DNA from 2 places in the Pseudoramibacter faecis genome. Region 2 is predicted to be linked to the other one. Evidence: predicted binding sites of a transcription regulator. Region 2 holds the regulator's gene; the other holds the start of a gene.
What was found. Region 2 encodes HrcA, which represses chaperone genes, less so after heat shock. Its sites were predicted from a motif close to TGTTAGCACTCNNNNNNNNNGAGTGCTAACA; they were not measured.

Region 1 (5,838 bases), on a different contig from region 2:
TTTGTGCCGTTTTGATGTTGATCCGGCATCCCGTCCCTCCCATCGTTTGTCTTGCTGCGCGTTGATGCGCCTTATTATACCACATGCTTTCGGATTCGCCCGGGCCATTCTGCCTGCCGTCTCAAAAGCACATCAAAAAACCGTGCCCCAATGGACACGGCTTCTATTTGATCGCCTTTAAGCGATATTGCTGTCTTCTTCCGCAAGTTCAGCCTGACGCGCGGCCGAAGCTTTTTCAAGGCGTTCTTTTTTCGCCTTGTAGCGGGCTTCTTCCGGACTGCCATCCCACATATCCGAAGCCACCGGTGCCCAATTTTCAGCGTATCCCTGGGTCTTGGCTACCAGATGATCCACATCCTCCGGCGCTTCCAGGTCGGTGGAGTGCGCCCCTGTCTTTTTGACCATTTCCGGCAGAATTTCCGGATTTTCGAGCATTGGGCAGGGCCTCAACATGTTTTCATTGAAAGGCTGACCATCATGATACGCCATGAACAGTGGAGACGTCAGCGCCTCAAGCAGGGTCTTTTCGTGGATATTCGAATCCGAATAATGAATAAATACGCAGGGATCGATGTCGCCGTTGGCATTAATGTGCAGATAACGGCGGCCGCCGGCAATACACCCGCCGACGTATTCCGCATCGTTCTGGAAATCCATGGCAAACAGCGGCTTGCGGTTGCGGTAGTCGCGGATGCGGCGATGCATTTCGATGCGTTGCTCCGGGGTGACCATCAGTTCCGGTGTCGCGTTCATGCCGGTGGGCATGAAGTGGAAATACCAGACAAAGAGCGCCCCCAGATCGATCATCTTATCGTAATACGCTTCCGAGGTAATCGATTCAAAATTCTGCTTGGTATAGCAGCAAGAGAAGCCAAAGGGCAGATTTCTTTCCTTCAGGCGCTTGGTCGCCGCAATCACTTTCTCGTAAACGCCGTTGCCACGGCGGCCGTCGGTGGCTTCTTCAAAACCTTCCAGAGAAATGGCCGGAATAAAATTGCCGACGCGCTTCATTTCATCCGCAAAATGATCGTCGAGCAAAGTGCCGTTGGTAAAGGACAGGAAGGTGCAGTCGCTGTGCTTTTCACAGAGCTTGATCAGATCGTCCCGGCGTACCAACGGTTCTCCACCGGTATAGATGTACATAAACACACCGAGTTGCTTACCCTGCTCAATGATATCGTCAATTTCATCAAAGGTCAGATTGAGCTTGTTGCCGTATTCCGCCGCCCAACAGCCGGTGCAGTGCAGGTTGCAGGCCGATGTCGGGTCCAGCAGAATAGCCCAAGGCACATTGCAGCCGTATTTATTGCGGTAGTATTCCTGACGGTCCCAACCGACCAGGTTGGCATTCATGAAGAAATTCACAAAAGCCTTTTTCAGAACGTTGTTATCCATCGTCACCACGCGGTTCACCAAAGAATGATAGGGATGGTTCGGGTCGTTAATCGCCGCTCTGATCGCGTTGCGCTGACCGACAAATTCGCCATGGGCAAATTTATCGACCCAATTCATCACTTTCGGTAAATTCTTTTCCGGATTCTTGCCGAGCCAGCCAACGACTCGTTCAATCCCAAATTTTTGAAGATTGTACTTAAATGTTGCCATAATTCATCACTTCTTTCATTACATAATTCCATGATTTCAACACGTTCAAATAATACCGCACAATCAATTCATTCTGGCATGAATTTTACCAAAATTTTAATTGTTTCTGTATTTTAACACTACAAATTTTCAAATGCAAGCAATCGCATCCGTTACTTTCCTTTTCTTAATGCCTCAAAGCCTTCATTCTTGACACTTTCACAGAATTCAACTATAATTTATTATCAATTCAGAAAACTTAAACTTCACCACCAGGAGGCTTCTTATGCGTGAATACAACTTAGAAGGTCGCAAGATGACCGATAAAACTCGAACCCACGAACACTTGGCCCACCGCCTTGAACTGCCAGACAGCTATGGCAGAAATCTCGACGCCCTTTGGGATGCACTGATGGCTATCCGCAAAACCAGCGTCATCAATTTTAACAACCCGGATGCCGCTGTCGAAAATCTGGGGCAATATGGAGAGTTGCTGCTCCAGACCTTTAAAGACGCTGCCAGGGCCAATCACAAGGTCGTCCTGGAATTAGATGAAGATTAACGCGTGCAGACTTTGATCCGCACCTGCCAAAAAAGAGGACCACATTAAAATGTGATCCTCTTTTTTATGTCCGCGATCCCAAATTCCCTTACTGCATCAATTCACAAATACGATTAGAAAAAGCGACCGGATCCTCGATGGGCATTCCCTCAATGAGCAAGGCCTGATCGTAAAGCAATTCCGCATAGGCTTTCAGGCGCTCCTGGTCGTCGGCATCAAAGACATGCTTAAGCCCTTCAAACACTTTGTGGTCGCCATTGATTTCAAGCACCTTCTGCGCTTTCATATTGGCGTCCGGCTGCTGCCCCAAGGCCTTGGCCTGTTCCGTCAGCACCTTTTCCATTTCGATGGAAAGACCCTCGCCGGCTGCAAAGCACACCGGATGGCTCTTGAGCCGAGCCGACAGGCGCACCTCCGCGACCTTGTCGCCCAGCGCTTCTTTAATGGCTTCCATCAAAGCTTTTGAAGCGTTCGTCTTCGCCTCGATCGCCTGTTTTTCGTCGTCGCTCATTTCGATGCCGAGATCATCTTCCGCTGTGGATTTAAAGGCCTTCCCGTCGTATTCCTGGAGCACTTTCAGCGCGAACTCATCCACCTCTTCCGTGCAAAAGAGCACCTCGTAGCCCTTGTCCATGAGCATTTCGTTCTGGGGCATCTTCTTGATCTTATCGATGGATTCTCCGGCCGCATAATAAATATACTGCTGGTCATCCTTCATCCGGTCGGCGTATTCCTTGAAGGTCACGGGCTTGTCTTCCGTCGAACTGTGGAACATCACCAAATCTTTAAGCTTATCCTTGTTGCTGCCGAACTGATCGTAGATTCCGAATTTCAGGCGCAGGCCAAAGTTCTTAAAGAATTTTTCGTAGCCTTCCCGATCCTTGAGCTGCATATCCTTGAGCTCGGCGATAATTTTCTTTTCGAGGCGCTGGGCGATGGCCTTCAGCTGGCGGTCCTGCTGGAGCATTTCCCGGGAAATGTTGAGCGACAGATCCTGGGAATCCACCAGGCCATGCACAAAGCCAAAGTAATCCGGCAGCAGATCCTCGCACTTGTCCATGATCAGCACGCCGGAGGAGTAAAGCTGCAGGCCGCGCTTGTAATCCTTAGCGTAAAAATTATAGGGCACCCGGGACGGAATGAAGAGCAGCGCATTGTAGGACAGCAGCCCTTCAACGTTCGTGGTGATAATCTTCTGCGGGTCTTCCCAGTCCATGAATTTGTCTTTATAGAACTGGTTGTATTCTTCGGTGGTCACATCCGATTTCTTGCGCTTCCAGATCGGCACCATCGAGTTGATGATTTCGTCCTCATAAGTCACGTTGTATTGCGGTTCGTAATCGTCCTGCTGCTTTTCTTCCTCGGTGGCCTCGATCAGCTCCCGCTTTTCCACCTTCATCACGATCGGGTAGCGAATATAGTCTGAATAGCGCTTGATCAGATCGCGCAGGCGCCATTCTTCCAGATATTCGCCGTATTTTTCGTCGTCGGTGTCATCCATCAGATGCAAGGTAATGGTCGTTCCGACTTCCTCCTTTTCCGCCGGCTCGATGCTGTAGCCGTCGACTCCCTCCGATTCCCAGAGATAGGCCTGATCCGCGCCGTCAGCCCTGGTGAGCACGGCGATCTTTTGGCTGACCATGAATGCGGAATAAAAGCCCACGCCGAACTGCCCGATGATGTCCAGCGCGTCGGTGCCGTCCGCTTCAGCGTTTTCGGTTTTAAATTCAAAGCTGCCGCTCTGGGCGATCACCCCGAGGTTGTCCTCCAGTTCGTCGGCGGTCATGCCGATACCGTTGTCTGCGATGGTCAGCGTCCGGGCGTCCTTGTCCGGCGTCACACGGATCGTGTAGTCATTGCGGTTCAGCCCGGTCTGCCCGGCGCTGCTCGCCTTAAAATAACGCTTATCGATGGCGTCGCTCGCGTTGGAAATGATTTCCCGCAGGAAAATCTCCTTGTTGGTGTAAATCGAATGAATCATCAGATCCAAAAGCCGTTTGGATTCCGCCTGAAATGCTTTCTTGGCCATAGTCCCACTCACTTTCCTTTTATATTGATTTGACCGCCGACTGTCTCGGCTTATTAGCAATCTCTCTCTTTGAGTGCTAAATCCATTATAGCTATTCACCGCCAAAAAGCAATACGGATTGCCAATTTTTTCGCCGATCGCCCAATTTGTTTATCATTTTTTCAGCTTTTCAGCCGGCAGATTTTTTAATGCCGTCCAACCGCCGGCTTCCAGTGCTATAATAAAAAAAGCGCCCGGATCAGGCGCTTGTTACAATAAGATCTTTTATTGAGTAAGGAGGTTTTTATGAAAATCGCGATCATTACCGGTGCATCCAGCGGTTTGGGCCGGGCTTTTGTCCGCCGTCTGGGCCGCGACACCACCCTCGATGCCATTTGGGCCATCGCCCGGAACGAGGCCAACCTGCACGCCCTTTCCGCCCTCTCGGCGGTACCTGTGCGAGCGCTCCCCATGGATTTGACGGACGCTGACGCCACCGCTCGGCTGGCGGCCCTCCTCGCTGCCGAAAGGCCAACCGTCGATGTGCTGATCTGTGCGGCGGGCTTCGGCAAAATCGCCAAAACCGCCGAGCTTCCCCTCGCCGAGCAGACCAATATGATTGACCTGAACTGCCGCGCCGCCGTCGCCGTCACCGCCGCCTGCCTGCCCTATGTGCAAAAGGGCAGCCGCATCCTCGAAATCTGCTCCACCGCGGCTTTCCAGCCCATGCCCCGCCTCGGCGTTTATGCCGCGTCCAAGGCTTTTCTGCAAAGCTATACCAAAACCCTGCACCACGAGCTGCTGTGCTCGGGCATTCACGTCACCGCGGTCTGTCCCTACTGGATCAAGGATACGGGATTCATTCCCCGGGCGCAGGGGAACGACCGCCACAGCTACGGGCGTTTTTTCCTCGCCAGCCGCGCCGACACCATCGCCCGCTGGGCCCTCGTTGACAGCCGGCTGAATCTCTGGGTGTCCACCCCTGGACCGGTTTGCGCCATCCATCGGCTCGTCGCCAAGTTTGTACCCCACTTTATCATGGTGCCGCTGATGGAACTGCTCCGCCACGTGATTTAGCGGGTGTGCTCCCGGTCGTCGACAATGCTGCCGTCCGCCACGTGGGGAGCGATCCAATGCGCGTAACCGTATTTCCAAAGCGTCTTGGAGCCTTCTGCCGTGCGCGCGTTGCGCGCCATAATCTGGGAGCGCCTCACGCCTCGTCGGCGCCAGCTCCTGCCGGCCACCGCGTGGTTGAGCAGCGTGGGCTGCAGGCAGTCCAGGGTGTGGGCAAATTTAGCCTCCGGCGTCTCCCAGGCTTCAAATTCTTCCCACAGGCTGCGCAGTTTAAGCCCTTGATCCGGCGGCAAGATCGGAAAAAGCCGGTCGGCCGCCGCCTGCTCCCGAGCCGCCTGGGTCTTCTTGGCCGCCTCGTCGTAGGCATAGGTATCTCCGGCATCGATTTCCACCAGATCGTGACAGAGCACCATGGCCATGGTCCGCGTCACATCGATCGCTTCTTCGGCGTATTCGCTCAGCACCAGCACCATCATGGCCAGATGCCAGGCGTGCTCCGCATCGGTTTCTCGGCGGGAATCATCCGCAAGCCAGGTTTGACGCCGAATCGCCTTTTCCCGGTCGATGGCCAATACAAAATCCATTTGCTGCTGCAGCCGGTCATCTGTTT
Region 2 (5,838 bases):
TTCGCCCCGGCGTGCCCCTGGCCGCGCAGCGGCAGCACGGAGTCGTTGTTGACCCCGGCCGGAATCTTGATCTCGATGGTGCGTTCCCTTTCTTTCAGGCCGCTGCCGTGACAATAATCGCAGGGCTCTTCGATGACCTTGCCCTCGCCGTGGCACTTGTCGCACACGGTGGTTTGGGCCATCATGCCAAAGGCCGTCTGACGCCGCATCGTCACCTGGCCGGTGCCGCCGCAGCGGTCGCAGGTCTTCACGCCGGAACCGTCCTTCGCGCCGGTGCCGTGGCAGTGAGTGCAGGCTTCCCGCCGCTTGATCTTGATCTTTTTGGTGGTGCCGAACACCGCTTCCTTAAAGCTCAAGTGCAGATTGATGCGCATATCGGCGCCTCGGCTCGGCCCGCGCCGAGCCGAGCCCGTGCCGCTGCTGCCAAAACCGCCGAAACCGCCGAAGCCCCCGCCGAAAATATCGGAGAAAATGTCCTCGAAGCCGCCGAACCCGGCGCCGCCGCTAAAGTCGCCAAAGCCCTGACCGTCCACGCCGGCGTGGCCGAACTGATCATAGTTGCGGCGCTTTTCGTCGTCGCTGAGCACTTCGTAGGCTTCGTTGGCTTCCTTGAATTTATTTTCTGCTTCTTTATCGCCCTGATTGCGGTCCGGGTGATATTTTAAGGCCAGCTTGCGGTAGGCCTTTTTAATGTCGTCTGCGCTGGCGTTTTTATCCACGCCCAGCACTTCATAATAATCGCGTTTTTCTTCACTCATCGCGTTTTCACCTCACGTCGTTTGTTGCCGCCCCATTTTATGCCATCCGGCCGCGTCTGTAAAGCCGGCATTTTTAAATCGCCTTTGTTCAAGAAGGGCAGCCCTTTAAAAAGCTGCCCTTCTCTTTCTGCTCTGCGGCAGATCTTTTGTTGTCGTTAATGCCGTGCGGTTAGTCCGTGACGTCTTCATAGGTGGCGTCTTCCACGTCGTCGTCACCGCCGCCTTGTGTCTGACCTTCGCCCTGGGGCGCTTCCTGGCCGGCCTGCTGCTGCGCCTGCGCATCGGCATACATCTTCTGCGCAATCGGATAAAGGGATTCATTCAGCGCGTCGGTCGCGGTCTTGATGGCTTCGAGGTCGTCGCCCTGGGCCTTTTCCCGCAGCTCGGCAATCGCCGCTTCGACCTTCGCCTTTTCGTCGGCCGTGGCCTTGTCGCCGATGTCTTTTAAGGACTGTTCGGCCTGATAGGCGGCGGAGTCGGCGTTGTTGCGCGCCTCGATGAGTTCCTTTTCCTTCTTGTCTTCGGCCGCGTGCTGTTCCGCTTCCTTCACGGCCTTGTCGATATCGGCCTCGCTCATGTTGGAGGTGGACTTGATGACGATGTTCTGCGCCTTGCCGGTGCCCAAATCCTTGGCCGACACGTTGACAATGCCGTTGGCGTCGATGTCGAAGGTCACCTCGATCTGCGGCACCCCGCGGCGCGCCGCCGGAATGCCCGTCAGCTGGAAGCGGCCCAGCGTTTTGTTGTCTCTGGCCATTTCCCGTTCGCCCTGGAGCACGTGGATGTCGACCGCCGTCTGATTGTCCGCCGCGGTGGAAAACACCTGGGATTTTTTCGTCGGGATCGTGGTGTTGCGTTCGATGAGTTTGGTGCTCACGCCGCCGAGGGTTTCAATCCCCAGAGACAGCGGGGTCACATCGAGGAGCAGCACGTCGTTGACTTCGCCGGCGAGCACCCCGGCCTGAATGGCTGCCCCGACGGCAACGCATTCGTCCGGGTTGACGGATTTGTCCGCATCCTTGCCGGTGATGCCCTTCACTGCGGCCTGCACCGCCGGAATCCGCGAAGAGCCGCCGACGAGAATCACCCGGCCCAGATCGGCGCCGGAGATCTCGGCGTCGGCCAGCGCTTGATTGACCGGCCCGCGGGTGGCGTCCACCAGATCGGCCGTCAGTTCGTCAAACTTGGCCCGGGACAGATCCATCTGCAGATGCTTCGGCCCTTCCGCCGTCGCGGTGATAAAGGGCAGGTTGATTTCGGTCTTCAGCGTGGAGGACAGTTCAATTTTGGCCTTTTCCGCCGCTTCCTTCAAACGCTGGAGCGCCATCTTGTCGGCCTTCAGGTTGACGCCGTTTTCCTTCTTGAATTCGTCGGCCAGCCAGTCGATAACCTTGTTATCAAAATCGTCGCCGCCGAGGTGGTTGTTCCCAGAGGTCGCCATAACTTCAAACACGCCGTCGCCCAGTTCGAGGATGGAGACGTCAAAGGTGCCGCCGCCCAGGTCGAAGACCATGATCTTCTGGGACGCGTCCTTTTCAAGTCCATAGGCCAGCGATGCGGCCGTCGGCTCGTTGATGATGCGTTCCACCTCGAGACCGGCGATCTTGCCGGCATCCTTGGTGGCCTGGCGCTGGGCGTCGTTAAAGTAGGCCGGCACGGTGATCACGGCCTTTTTCACTTCCTCACCCAGGTAGGCTTCGGCGTCAGCCTTCAGCTTTTGCAGAATGATCGCGGAGATCTCCTGCGGGGTGTATTCCTTGCCTTCGACGGTGACTTTGTAATCCGAGCCCATGTGGCGCTTGATGGACGAGATGGTGCCGTCCGGATTGGAGATGGCGCCGCGCTTGGCCACCTGCCCCACCAGGCGTTCGCCGTCTTTGATCTGCACGACCGACGGGGTGGTTCTGGCGCCTTCCGCATTCGGAATAACGACGGGATCGCCGCCTTCAAGCACAGCTACACAAGAATTGGTTGTTCCTAAATCGATGCCGATAATTTTTTCTTTACTCATTTTATTGCCTCCTGAAATTGTTCAAATGGATATTTTTTATCATTAATCGCGCTGAAAAGCGCCGGATTTTTTGCTTACTTCTGGTTGATTTGCACCATCGCGGCGCGCACCACCCGGTCTTTGTAGGTATAGCCCTTCTGAAAGACACTCAACACCACCTGATCGTCCGCTTCGGGATCACTCCCCACCGCCACGCCGTGGTGAAAATTCGGGTCGAAGGGCTGGCCTTCGGCTTCGATTTCCTCGAGGCCTTCCTCTTTGAGCACGCCCATCAGCTCGTCAAAGACCATCCGGACTCCTTCGGCCACCTGGCTCTCCTCGTCCGATTCGGCCGCCGCCTGAGCCCGTTCCAGATTGTCGACCACTGGGAGGAGCTTCTTGAGCAGTCCCTCGGTGGTGTAGGCCGCGATGTCGGCCTTTTCCCGGCTCGTGCGTTTTTTGTAATTGTCGAAATCCGCCCGCAGCCGCATCAGCTGATCTTTGTAATTCTCTTCCTGAGCTGCGTCTGCCTTGGGGGATTCCTGCGATGCTTCCGGCGTTTCGGCCTGGGCCGTCTGCTCGGTGTCAGCCGTCGATTCCGGCGTTGTCGGTTCGGCTTCCTGTGTTAATGGTTCTTTTTCTTCTGCCATGATTCCTGCCTTTGTGTGTTTGCGCCGCGGTCATCGCCGCGGTTATTCCAATAGCTTGTTAATGTTGTCGTTGAGTTCCTCTCGAATGGCATCGAGCACCGAGGACACCAGCGAATAATTCATCCGGGTCGGACCGATCACGCCGAAGGCGCCCATCGGGCTGCCGTTCATCTCGTAAGTCGAGGTGATGATCGAAAATTCCTTCAGATGCTGATTGTCGTTCTCGTCGCCGATGGAGATGTGGATGATCTGATTGCGGTCGTCGCCGGTGTGGGTGATGCCGTTCACCATCACCTTCGCCAAAAGGGGCTTGGCCTCGACCACGTCCACCAGATTCTTGATTTTGTCCACGTCGTTAAATTCCGGGTAGTTGAGCAGATTCTTAAACCCTGTCGCCGTGACTTCGGTTTCCTCCTCGAGGAGGGTCTCCTGAAGGACCGGAAGCATTTCGCGAAGGGCCGCCGTCTCTGCCTGGGTCAGATCGGCGATGCTGTCCACCATATCCGTACCGAAATCCTGCAGTGCGATGTTTTTGAGCATGCTGTTAAGCGCGTTGGACAGGTGCAGGGCCATTTCGTTATCCACATTCTGGGAAAGGGTGATCTCCACATTCTTGGCGATGCCTTCCACCGTGACCACCACCATCAGCACTCGGTTGCGAATCAGCGGCACGATCTGCACATGTTTGCAGTTGAACCGCGAAACCCGAGGCGACAGCACCACCGAGGTATAGTTGGTGAGGGTCGACAGGGCATCGGCCGTGTGGACAATGGCGTGTTCGATCTCCCGGCCGGCCGTCAGATACCCCCGGTGAATGTCCCGGCGCATGCTCTCCGCGAGCTTGCGGATCTGCATGATCTCGTCCACATAATAGCGATAGGCCTTCTGCGTCGGGATGCGCCCGGCGGAGGTGTGAGGCGAAATCAAATAGCCCATCTCTTCCAGGTCGGCCATCTCGTTGCGGATGGTCGCCGGGCTGACCCCGAGCTCGTGATGCTTGGAGAGGGTCCGCGAGCCGACCGGATCGGCCGTATTGATGTATTCCTGAATCACCGCCGTGAGTATTTTCTTTTTTCTGGGCTTCATCTTATCACCGCCTCTTTATTAGCACTCTTTTTGCATGAGTGCTAATATCTGTGTTTAATATAGCACCGGGATTTTGAATTGTCAACAAGAATCCGACGTAAATTTCCCCTTCCGACGTTTTTTCTGAAAAATTTACAGTTTAATTTAAGCCGGCTCACACAAAGGCTACAAACACCTGATTAGCCAAGTCGTATCCCCGGCGGCTCAGCCGCAGCGCATCGCCGGCCACCTCGACGAGTCCCTGCCGCCGCAGCTTGGCGATGGCCGCGTCGTACTCCTCAAAAAAGGAAACGCCGAAAAGTTGCTGAAAAACCGCGTCGCGCACGCCCGCAGTGCGCCGGAGCCCGAGAAACATGAAATCGCCCTTGGCCTCGGCCAGAGACAGCCGGTGATCCTCCGCCAACGCCCGGCCCGGCGCCAGACAATAAGCCGCCAAGTTCGATGTGTTTGCAAAGCGCCGGCCATCTCCGTCCCCCAGAGGCAGGGCCAGCGGCCGCGAAAAGGAGGCCGCCCCGAGGCCATAGCCCCGATAGGGCTCGAAAGTCCAGTACCGGCTGTTGTGCCGACTCGCGTAACCCGGACGGGCCAAGTTGGAAATTTCGTAGGGTTCAAAGCCTGCGGCGGCTGCCATCCGGCGCACCGTTTCATACATCGCGCGCTCCTCCGCCTCCTGAGGAAGCGCGAGCCGGCCTTCCCGCTCTAAACGGTCGAACACCGTCCCCGGCTCGACGATCAGGCTATAGGCCGAGAGATGGGTCAAGGGCTGGGCAAACAGATCCCGCATGGTCGCCGCGACGTCGGCCAGCTGCTGCTCCGGCAGGCCGAAGATCACGTCGGCGGAGATATTCTCAAACCCAGCGGCCTTCGCGGCCGCCACCGTGGCAAAAAAATCCGCCGCGCGGTGCGCCCGCCCCATCAGCGCGAGCAGTCTGTTATCGGTGCTCTGGCAGCCGACGGACAGCCGGTTAAAGCCCAGCGCCCGATAGGCCGCAAGCTTTTCGCCCACCGCCGAGGCGGGGTTCACCTCGATGGTCGCCTCGATATCGGCATCCCGCAGGGAAAAAGCGTAGCGCGCCTCCAGCGCCGCCGCCACCCGGGCAATCTGCGCCGCGTCCACAAAGGACGGGGTGCCGCCGCCAAAATAAAGGCTTGCCACCCGCTTTCCCGCCGCTGCGCCATCGTCTCGAATTTCGGCGATGAGCGCGTCGATATACCGGTCGACGGCCGCCGCGTCCTCCCGAGACGAACAAAAATCGCAATAGCGGCATTTCTTAACGCAAAAGGGAATATGCACATAAACGCCGATTCCCTGTCGATCCTTCTGCATGGCCACCTCCAAAATTTCGCGCCGGCG

Region 1: a site for HrcA is predicted at 4,227-4,257, ahead of htpG (molecular chaperone HtpG). Genes of this name have one in related genera too.

What each region holds. Positions count from the first base shown of each region.
Region 1 covers NZ_JAYFFI010000006.1:18,890-24,727, forward strand. The annotation lists gene V3C63_RS05995 (DEAD/DEAH box helicase) at 1-29, opposite strand, end outside; gene V3C63_RS06000 (radical SAM/SPASM domain-containing protein) at 178-1,605, opposite strand; gene V3C63_RS06005 (barstar family protein) at 1,871-2,146, shown strand; gene htpG (molecular chaperone HtpG) at 2,235-4,175, opposite strand; gene V3C63_RS06015 (SDR family NAD(P)-dependent oxidoreductase) at 4,461-5,231, shown strand; gene V3C63_RS06020 (HD domain-containing protein) at 5,228-5,838, opposite strand, start outside.
Region 2 covers NZ_JAYFFI010000001.1:472,893-478,730, forward strand. The annotation lists gene dnaJ (molecular chaperone DnaJ) at 1-758, opposite strand, end outside; gene dnaK (molecular chaperone DnaK) at 928-2,769, opposite strand; gene grpE (nucleotide exchange factor GrpE) at 2,844-3,398, opposite strand; gene hrcA (heat-inducible transcriptional repressor HrcA) at 3,441-4,484, opposite strand; gene hemW (radical SAM family heme chaperone HemW) at 4,639-5,811, opposite strand.